3 regions of the Mesorhizobium sp. PUT5 genome follow, and region 3 is predicted to be linked to each of the others. Evidence: predicted binding sites of a transcription regulator. Region 3 holds the regulator's gene; each other region holds the start of a gene.

Region 1 (3,274 bases), 1.4 Mb from region 3:
TCGCACCGGCCCCGATTCTCCGCAAGGCCCGGCGAGCCGGTGGGGCGTCGGGTCGCGGGCGCCGTCGACGGCCGGGGGACGAGGGCCGGACGGGGTCTTGAAGGTTTCACTCGGCCCGGGCGGCCGCATGACCGGTTTGCGGCATTTCCGCTTTCTCCGAATCGCGGAACTGCCCCAACCCTTTGTTTTGATGCAATTCCGAACGCAAAACCGCTTCGCACTTCTGCTGGAATTGCTCTAAAGCAGCGTCAACTGCTCATACTGGCGCGCGGCCGGGACGAAATGGTCGGTCCGCAGCCGGCGCCGCACGGTGTTGAGGCCGAGCCGCTTGGCCGCGATCTCGAAGCGCCGGCCGATCTGCCAGGCATAGGGGCCGCTGCCCTTCATGCGCTTGCCCCATTCCGAATCGTAGTCCTTGCCGTCGCGCATGGAGCGGATCAGCGACATGACGTGCCGGTAGCGGTCGGGATAGTGCCGCAGCAGCCAGTCCTTGAAGATGGGCGCCACCTCCAGCGGCAGGCGCAGCAGCACGTAGCCGGCCTCGCGCGCACCGGCCGCGCTGGCCGAATCGAGGATGCGCTCCATCTCCTGGTCGTTCAGCCCCGGCACGATCGGCGCCACCATCACCGAGGCGGGGATGCCGGCTTCCGACAATTGCCGGATCGCCTCCAGCCGCTTCGCCGGGGTGGAGGCGCGCGGCTCCATGGTGCGTGCCAGCATGCGGTCGATCGTCGTCACCGAAAGCGCCACCTTGGCCAGCCCCCGCTCGGCCATGCGCGCCAATATGTCGATGTCGCGCACCACCAGCGCCGACTTGGTGACGATGCCGACCGGATGGCCGCGCGCCTCCAGCACCTCCAGGATCTCGCGCATGATGTGCCATTGCCGCTCCACCGGCTGGTAGGGATCGGTGTTGGTGCCGATGGCGATGGTGCGCGGCTGGTAGCCCGGCTTCGACAGTTCCTTGTCCAGCAGGCGGGCGGCGTCCGGCTTGGCGAACAGCTTCGATTCGAAATCCAGCCCCGGCGACAGGCCCATGTAGCTGTGGCTCGGCCGCGCGAAGCAGTAGACGCAGCCATGCTCGCAGCCGCGATAGGGGTTGATCGAGCGGTCGAAGGAGATGTCGGGCGAATCGTTGCGGGTGATGATGGTGCGCGGCTTCTCCACCTGCACCTCGGTGCGGAAGGGCGGCAGGTCCTCGATGGAATCCCAGCCGTCGTCGAAGGCATGCCGCGTCACCGGCTCGAAGCGGCCGGAGGGATTGATGCCGGCCGAGCGGCCGCGGTTGCGCTCGGGCCGCACCCGCACGCCGCTCTGCTCGATCATGGCATTGGCCATCTCGGCGCGCCCGGCGCCGAAGGCGGCGATGTCCGCACGCACGATCTGCTCCATCTTGGCCCTCTCGAAGGGGCTGTCCGCAGGCTGTCGAATCGCTGTTCCCATGAAATTATTCCTATTTTGTTCTCTGGAACAAAGCAAGAACTTTTTGTCGGGAGGGCGGCGCTGCCTGCCCCTCTCCGGCTCGAAAGGGAAGAGCATGGGCACCGGAATCGCTGGAGAGCGGAGGTGGAAAAAGCGAGCGGAGCGAGCCGTGCCTTTCGCGGCCCCGCTACGTCTATTTCACGCTTTATTTCACTCCGGCGATGGAGCCGCGCACCACCAGGTCGACCGGCCAGACCTCGCCGCGCGCGCCGTCCTCCAGCCCGGCGATGCGCGCCGCCAGCCGCTCGGCCACGCGCGCGCCGGCCAGCCGGATCGAGGAGCGCGTGGTGGAAAGGGGCACCGGGAAGCTTTCGGGCTTCAGCCATGGAAAGACGTCGTCATGGGCGATCAGCGACAGGTCGCCGGGTACGGAAAGGCCGAGTTCGCGCACCGCCCGCACCACGCCCAGCGACATGATGAGGCTGGAGCACAGGATGGCGGTGGGCGCGGCCTCGCCCTCCAGCAACTGCCGGGCCGCGCGGTAGCCGTTCTCCTCAGTCATGGCGGCGGAGGCGGCGTGGCGCGCCTCCAGCGCCAGCCCGGCGCCCGTCAGCGCCCGGCGCATGCCGCGCTCGCGATGGATGGCGAAGGTCTCGCGCGTGTCGCCGTTGATGAGACCGATGCGGCGGTGGCCGAGCTGCACCAGAAGCCGCGTCGCCTCGTGGAAGGCGCCTTCATTGTCGATGTCGATGAAGGGATAGTCGAGATCCAGCCCTTCGCTGCGCCCGTGCACGATGAAGGGCAGGCCGAGCGCGGCCAGCAGCGCCACGCGCCGGTCGCTGGGGCGCGGCGAGGAGATGTAGACGGCATCCACCTGCCGGTTGGCGACGATGCGGCGATAGGTGGTCTCCTGGTCGTCCGCGTCGGCGGGCGAAAGCACCAGGTCCAACTCGTGGCCGCGGGCATAGTCGCCGAGCCCGGAAAGGAACTCCACGAAATGCGGGTCGATGTCGACCGCCGCCCCGGTCGGCAGCACATAGCCGATCATGCCGGACTTGCCCGTCGCCAGTCGCCGCGCGCTCGGGTTGGGCCGGTAACCATGGCGCTTGGCGGCGTCCACCACGCGCCGGCGCGTCTCCTCGCTCACCTCCGGATAGCCGTTCAGGGCCCGGCTCACGGTGGTCTGCGAAAGCTCCAGCATGCGCGAGAGCTGCTTGAGGTTCAATGCGGCCTCCAGGCTTCCAAAGCGCTTTCAAATCTCCACCCGCAACCTTGGCCGCGGCGCGGCGTTCCCATGGCAGGATAGGCGGGGCCGGCGCCGCTTTGAAGTCCCGGATTCTGCTGCGTTGCCAAAAATCCTTGCTGCAATGCACGTCCGCAAAGGTCCATTGCTGATTTCAATCGATTTATATGTGGCCCTCTTGACTCTTTCGGGAGACGATGGCGAGATGCGTACGGCCAAAGCGCTTTGAAGATATCCGCGCAATGTTGCGGATTTCGCCTTGCCGGGGCAGGATCGGTGCCGGGGCAGGGCCGGGGCGATGCCGGCGGCGGAATGGAGGTTCCGTCAAGCGAAGTTCCGTCCGGGGAACGATCCGAAAAGCGGTCCCGGGGGGGAGCCATCATCGGGAGGACGCGAATGAAGAAGATGCTTTTGCTGGGCGCAGCCATTGCCGCCCTGACGCTCGGCGTGCCCGCGCAGGCGGAGCTGAAGTTCAAGCCGGGCGAGGACGCCCGCTTCCACTGGGACAATTACGAGGCGCTCAAAAAGGTCGACCTGAAGGGCGAGACGCTGTCGATTTTCGGGCCGTGGCGCGGCGAGGACGAGGCGCTGGTGCGCACCGTGCTGGAA
Region 2 (3,274 bases), 1.0 Mb from region 3:
CATGTGCGCCACCTTCACCGTAACCGTCACGCCGTCCAGCAGGACGACCTCGTGACTCCAGTCGAACTGATAGGCTTCGCCGGGCGCAAAGCTCAGCGGGATATAGGCCTCGGCCGCGGCGCTGCCGCGTTGCTCTTCCCAATCCTGCGCATGCCGCCACACTGAGCTGTAGCTGCCGTCATAGCCGAGGCCGCGAAGCTCCTCGAAGATCCGGATCAGCGTCAGCCGTTCCCGCTGCGGCTTCGCTGCATTCGCCGACAGGAGCCCGTCCAGCTTCTCGCGCCAGGCCCCCATGCGAGGATAGGACTGATGCTTGCGCTCGTACCGGAACTCCGTCTCGTCCGAGCGCAGCACCTTGCGGACCACTTTCCGCGAGATCTTCAGCTCCCGGCAGATCGCCTTGATCGACTTCCCCTGCACCAGCGACAGCCGGCGTATCTTTGCAATCGTCTCCACAACCAACATCCAAAACACAAATGCCTCCGATCAAACCGGAGGCACTTTGATGACCCCACGTTAAGGGGTCCCGTTTGGACGAAAATTACCCCTCAAACAGGGTCCTCATTCCACGAAAAATCACACCTTAGCCGCCCGTGGCGTCGGGCGACACAGACCCCGCCAAGGGTCTAGCTGGCGTGAGTACCTTGGTCGTTGGTCCGGTCGCACCGGTGCCAATGACTGGCTCGCGTCAGCCAGTTTCAGAATAGCGATTTGCTACCCAGAGTCGAATCGCTGTTTCCTGCGCTTGAGGAGAAATTTGCGCGCCTTTTGCTTAGGCGATACCGGCTTCACCAATCCGCCGATAGGTGAGGCGCTTGTCACGAGCCATACGAAGCAGGTCTTCGGCGCGTTCTGCATCACTGATCTTTAGCGCGGTACGGCGATTGTAACGGAAATCGAATTCGGCAAGGTAGCGGTGAAGATGGGCTTCGCCGCAATGCTGGTAAACGCCGATCATGCCGCGCTTGAACACCGAGAACACGTTTTCAATCGTGTTGGTGTGGACGATACCGCGCGCGTATTCCTTGCGGGAATGATTGACAGTTTCGTGCTTGGCATATTCCTCGCCAGTCGTGGTGTAGAGGCGGCTTTCGTCGGTGTAGAGCGTTGACGAGCGGTCAGCGTTGCGAACCAGAATGTCGCGCACAACGTCTTTGGTGGCGTGCTGGACGTGGAAGGAGCGAACCTTGCCGCCGCGCTCGACCAGCGAAACAACGGTGCGCTTCTGTGCGCCGCCGCTCTTGCCTTTCTTGGTGAAGGGGCGACCCTTGCGCTGCGGTGAGACATAGGGAGTGTCGCGCTTGCCGATGTAGGTTTCGTCGGCTTCCACGGTCTTGCCTTCGCCGCCAAGAGGACCAGCAGACTTAACGTCTTCCTTCATGGCTTCGCGGATGCGATGCGCCATGAACCAGGCGGTCTTGTAGGTAACGCCCAACATGCGGTGAAGCTGGTGCGCGCTGATGCCCTTCTTGGAGGCGGCCATCAGGTGCGAAGCCATCACCCACTTGTTTAGTGGAATTTTGGAACGCTCGAACACGGTGCCAACAGTCACGGAAAAGGGCTGGCGGCATTCGTTGCACTTATAGACGCCGGGGCGAGTGGATTTGCCCTCAAGCTTGGTGATGCGACCAGGGTTCGCATTGCCGCAATGTGGGCAGATCGGACCATGCGGCCAATGGATGGCCTCCAGATGGGCGCGGGCCTTGTCGGCATCGTGGTAAATCGCGTTGGTGAGATCGAGCATTTCCGTAACTCCTTGACTCCCTTATCGCATTTAGCGTCTGGTACGTCAAGTATATAATAAGGAATATGTTCCTTATATTCACAGCTCGACGGCATGTGAACAAACAATGAACATATCGGCAAGGCGAGTGCAGACAACCTATTGAAATACTTGCCTTCTATATTTTCCTCAAAAAGATCCTCCGTCGCTTACTCCCCATCCTCTCACGAGCCTCGATAGTGGCGTCGAGAACCCGCATGGGAGGCAGCATGAGACAGTTCGAAGCGGAGGCGCGCATCTTCGCCACCCAAAGGCAGGAGGCGGTGGAACAGGCGGGGCAACTCGCCGCGGCAAAACTCATCTGCGGGATCGACCTGCCGGTTGCCCTGGCGGCCCCGCCTGCCCAGAAGAACCAGTTCGCCGGCCGTCTGCGGCGGGCGATCGAGCGGGAGCGGCTGAAGGGCATGAGCCGGCACTGGAGCTACGACCTCAACCGCCACATCGCGCTCAAGCAGGTACTGGACAGGCTGCTCGGCACCGAGGCGGCCCCGCTGCCCTGCACGCGCCCGAGGCGCCCTCGACCGACCGATGCAAACAAAAACGGCGCCCGAAAGCGCCGCTGATTTCCAAAGGTCCGGAAGGCGTGGTCACCGGGTCTTGCGCTTGCGCCCCAAACCCATCTTCTTGGCAAGCTGCGAGCGGGCGGCCGCATAGCTTGGCGCCACCATCGGGTAGTTCGCGTCGAGGCCCCACTTTTCGCGATACTGGTCCGGCGTCATGTTGTAGTGCGTCATGAGGTGGCGCTTGAGCGACTTGAACTTCTTGCCGTCTTCCAGGCAGACGATGTAGTCGTCGTGCACCGAGCGCTTGGGATTGACGGCCGGCTTCTGCTTGTCGACCTGAGGCTGTTCCGTGGTGCCCCCCACCCTGCCGAGTGCCGAATGGACATCGGCTATCAGGTTCGGCAGTTCTCCTACGGGAACCGGATTGTTGCTGACATAGGCGGCAACCACATCGGCGGTAAGTTCGATCAGCATATCGCTGTTTCTGGACGGCGTTTCGGCAAGTTCCATGGTTTTCGGGCCTCAGTGATGTTTTTTGATTTTCATGCCCATTCTCGGCAGCCTGGACACGGCGCGACATTTCTGCGGGAAGGAGAACCCGCGATTCGCATCACGCGGCTTTAATGAACCCCACCACCAATCAAGTCAATTCACTTCTTCGGTCTAATCATTTCAGATCGAGAAATATTGATAACTCAACTCTCTTAATTGCGTTCTCATCAAGTTCCTCATCGCTAACGGCAAGCGACAGTCAAGAATCCCGCCCGTTACGAGGGACTATACCTATCCGAAACCGCCTTTCGCGTCGCAAACTACCTGCCGGCGGGATGTGTATTGTTGCCGTGCCCGAGCCGGCCATTGCAACGGGCCGGCGCCTTTGGCTCTTGAAACGAAGACGGCTGCGTGTTCTCACAGCCCCTCCGCACCACTTCAGGGACGACCGATGACCAGACCTGCGCCCATGCCTTTTCTCGCCCCGCCGCCCACG
Region 3 (3,274 bases):
ATCAGGGGCTTGCTGTTGTCCACCGAATAATAGCCATATCCCCCCTTCTGCACGTAATTGTCTGCGATGGTGACGCCGGTGATGGCGCCGCCCTTGTCACGGCCGTCGACATAGACCTGATAGCCGGCATCGCCGAGCAGCAGGTTGCCCTTGACGGTGACGTCGTTGATCGGCCCGAAATTGTTCTTGATGAAGATGTCGGAGGTATCGCGGCCGATCACCGTGTTGCCCTCGATCAGCACTCCGTTCTGGGCGCCCTGCACGGCGATGCCGTCATAGTGCGGGTCGGCGCCGGCGGCGGCGAGGTCGTGGATATAGTTGCCCTTCACCGTGCTGGCGCCGCCGGTCAGGACAATGCCGTTCTCCGACTTGGAGATGTCGTTGCCGATGAAGTTGCCGCTGCCGAGAATGGCCGCATTGGCGTTCTTGGCATAGCCGGGGCCGGTGATCTCGCAGTTCTGGATGGTGATGTTCTTGGCGCCTTCGGCGTCGATGCCCCACCAGCCATCATAGTTGATGACGCAGTTCTTGATGATGACGTCGGGAGCAGTAATCCGAAGAGAACCGTTGATGATCTGCCCTTCGATGACGGTTCCAGCCTGCGTGATCGTCATCGGGCCGGTGTAGGTGGTTAGTTTCGTTCCAGCCGGAACGCCTGCATCCGGCGAACCCGGCCGGGCGGTCTCCATGGCCGCAACGGTGTCGCCGGCGCGGGCACCGTCCATGGAGGCCGGAACGACGGCAAGTGCCGCAGCCGTTATGCATGCCAAACGCCTGACCATCGCACCGCCCGCCTTTCCAACAGTTCGACCCGCATGGGAGCCTATCATGCGCCTGCGCGGCCCATCGGCCAAGCGTCCTGCAGCACAGACGAGAAGCCCGGCCGGCGCATAGGCGCGCATAGCCGGGCAGGCACGGAGCAGGCTATTTGCAAGCCGACAGCATTTTCATGGCCTTTTCGGCATTCGCCTTGGCCGTATACATCTTGCTGCCGACATCCATCATCTTCTTGCCGTCGGGCTTGCTGGACACGACCTGGCACTTCTTGGTGCCGGCATCCTGCGCCACCCAGTAATCCGTTGCGGCAAATGCCGGGAAGGCGGCAATAGCCGTCAGCGAACCAGCGATCAGAACTGTCTTGATCATGCTATTCTCCTGTGAAAGATGGCACCTCTGGAAATCCCCCGGACGAATAGCTAGAGCGCGCACCGGCCGGTTCTTGCCCTCCCGGCTACTTCACGATGATTTGAAGCGGCTCGGCGACCGGCGAAAGGGACCGGACGGAGCCGGGCCTCTGGCGGAGCCTCGGCGCAGGATAATGCCACCCGCCCTCCCAAACATTCATCGAACTTTAAGCGTTGCGGAACACAACTGGAACAGATAGTGTTTGTTCCGGGTTTGTTTTTCCGATTCCGATCATTCGGGGGCACCATGCTGACGCGCAAGCAACACGAGCTTCTCCTCTTCATTCACGAAAGATTGAAGGAGAGCGGCATTCCGCCTTCCTTCGACGAAATGAAGGAAGCGCTCGATCTTGCGTCGAAATCAGGCATCCACCGGCTGATCACGGCACTGGAGGAGCGCGGCTTCATCCGCCGGCTGCCCAACCGCGCGCGCGCGCTTGAGGTGCTGCGGCTGCCCGATTCGATCGCGCCGGGCCTCAATGCCGCGCGCAAGTTCTCGCCCAGCGTCATCCAGGGCAGTCTCGGCCGGCCGGCCAGGGAGGCGCCGCGGCAGGCGCCGGGCAACGACGACGAGGCCACGGCCTCCATTTCCATCCCGGTTATGGGCCGGATCGCAGCCGGCGTGCCCATAGACGCCATCCAGCACAAGACCCATTCCATCTCGGTGCCGCCGGACATGATCGCCGGCGGCGAGCACTATGCGCTTGAGGTCAAGGGCGATTCGATGATCGAGGCCGGCATCTTCGATGGAGATACGGTCATCATCCGCAACGCAAACACCGCCAATCCGGGTGAAATCGTGGTGGCGCTGGTAGACGAGGAGGAAGCTACCCTGAAGCGTTTCCGCCGCAAGGGCGCGTCGATTGCGCTGGAAGCGGCTAACCCCGCCTATGAAACGCGCATTTTCGGGCCGGACCGGGTGAAGGTCCAGGGCAAGCTGGTCGGGCTGATCCGGCGATATTGACGACAGTTGCCGATGGCCTGCCCCATTCGGGAGGTTCTCCGGGCCGTCCGGTCCCTTGCGCGCGGAAATCACGGGCAGAGATTCCATATTGCCCCGTGATTGCCCCGTGTTGTTGCCTAGCTGCGGGCTCAGGCAGCCAGCGAATGTGGCTGGCAGCGCTATCGGGCGGGCTCTCTTGCCGTCCGCATGCCGATACGTCCCTTGATATCGTTCAGAGCGCGAGGCTCCCTCCACCACCGGCCTGGAAGGTTGCTCGATGCGCCTGCCATCTCAGCCGTCGTCGGCTTCGTCATCGCCTCGGCCGCGATCGCCCTGGCTGCCATGGGGCGCTTTGGAACTGTTCTCGTTGCGGTTGGCCGTTCTGGAGATTCCTTGAGCGCGACTTCTGGGGCCGGAATTGGCCTGATAGGGCGCCAGACCTCTCGCCTCGCGCGAAAACCGGCGCTGGAGATGCCACGGACGATAGTCGTTTTCGACTGCGAACCGGATTTCGGCAGGCGCGGCAGCGGAATTCGCGTCGAAGCGGATGGCCGCGCTGCCGGACCGGGCGAGATCGCGCTTGGTCAGCACGGCCACGAGCGGATCGCTGCAGGGATCGGCCGCCGTCGCGTCATCTATGACGATGAGCGCGGCAAACGCGCAGGCCGGCCGCGCCGCTGCCGTATTTGCCGCATGCACGACAATCGCCCCCGAAGGATGGCGGGCCACGCACGATCGGGCGGCGCACATGAAGGGCGATCCCGGCGGCAGGTCCGGCGCACCCTCGCCCGCATAGCGCAGGTCGCGCCCTTTCAGCGCCTCCGGCGGGACGGCGATCTCCGCATTCAGCGCACGGCTCCAATTCTCCATGGTGAACGCGTTCGGCCGCTCCCGGTTGACCGCGATCTCCCCGCCTCCGATCGGCACTGCGACGAGCCGTGCATCTTCCGAGACCAGCACGTCGGGTGCCTGCACCGCGCGCAGCGTCAGCAGCCCGAGAACCACGAATGGTATCGCGGCCAGTCGCAGCCGCGTCGTGGCCATGGTGCCGATCACCAGCGCCACCGTGGTCAGAAGCACCGATTCGAGCGAGATCAGGCCGATGCCGTCGACCGGAGAACGCTCCGACAGCCAGTTCGAGATGGCG

Evidence for each region. The regulator LexA, encoded in region 3, represses DNA repair genes until DNA is damaged. The targets are predictions, from matches to a motif close to TGTTCNNNNTGTGTTCNG.
Region 1: ACTDI4_RS07195 (PA0069 family radical SAM protein) is a predicted target of LexA. The motif match lies at 1,467-1,484, and genes of this name have one in related genera.
Region 2: ACTDI4_RS08875 (cytoplasmic protein) is a predicted target of LexA. The motif match lies at 1,840-1,857, and genes of this name have one in related genera.

Annotation. Positions count from the first base shown of each region.
Region 1 is NZ_JBQOSO010000003.1:1,176,668-1,179,941, forward strand. It holds gene ACTDI4_RS07195 (PA0069 family radical SAM protein) at 238-1,392, opposite strand; gene ACTDI4_RS07200 (substrate-binding domain-containing protein) at 1,628-2,647, opposite strand; gene ACTDI4_RS07205 (ABC transporter substrate-binding protein) at 3,062-3,274, shown strand, end outside.
Region 2 is NZ_JBQOSO010000003.1:1,542,083-1,545,356, reverse strand. It holds gene istA (IS21 family transposase) at 1-465, opposite strand, end outside; gene ACTDI4_RS08880 (IS1595 family transposase) at 773-1,744, opposite strand; gene ACTDI4_RS08875 (cytoplasmic protein) at 1,993-2,346, shown strand; gene ACTDI4_RS08870 (MucR family transcriptional regulator) at 2,371-2,796, opposite strand; gene ACTDI4_RS08865 (S9 family peptidase) at 3,230-3,274, shown strand, end outside.
Region 3 is NZ_JBQOSO010000003.1:2,582,834-2,586,107, forward strand. It holds gene ACTDI4_RS14125 (right-handed parallel beta-helix repeat-containing protein) at 1-782, opposite strand, end outside; gene ACTDI4_RS14130 (hypothetical protein) at 925-1,146, opposite strand; gene lexA (transcriptional repressor LexA) at 1,432-2,148, shown strand; gene ACTDI4_RS14140 (ComEC/Rec2 family competence protein) at 2,419-3,274, opposite strand, start outside.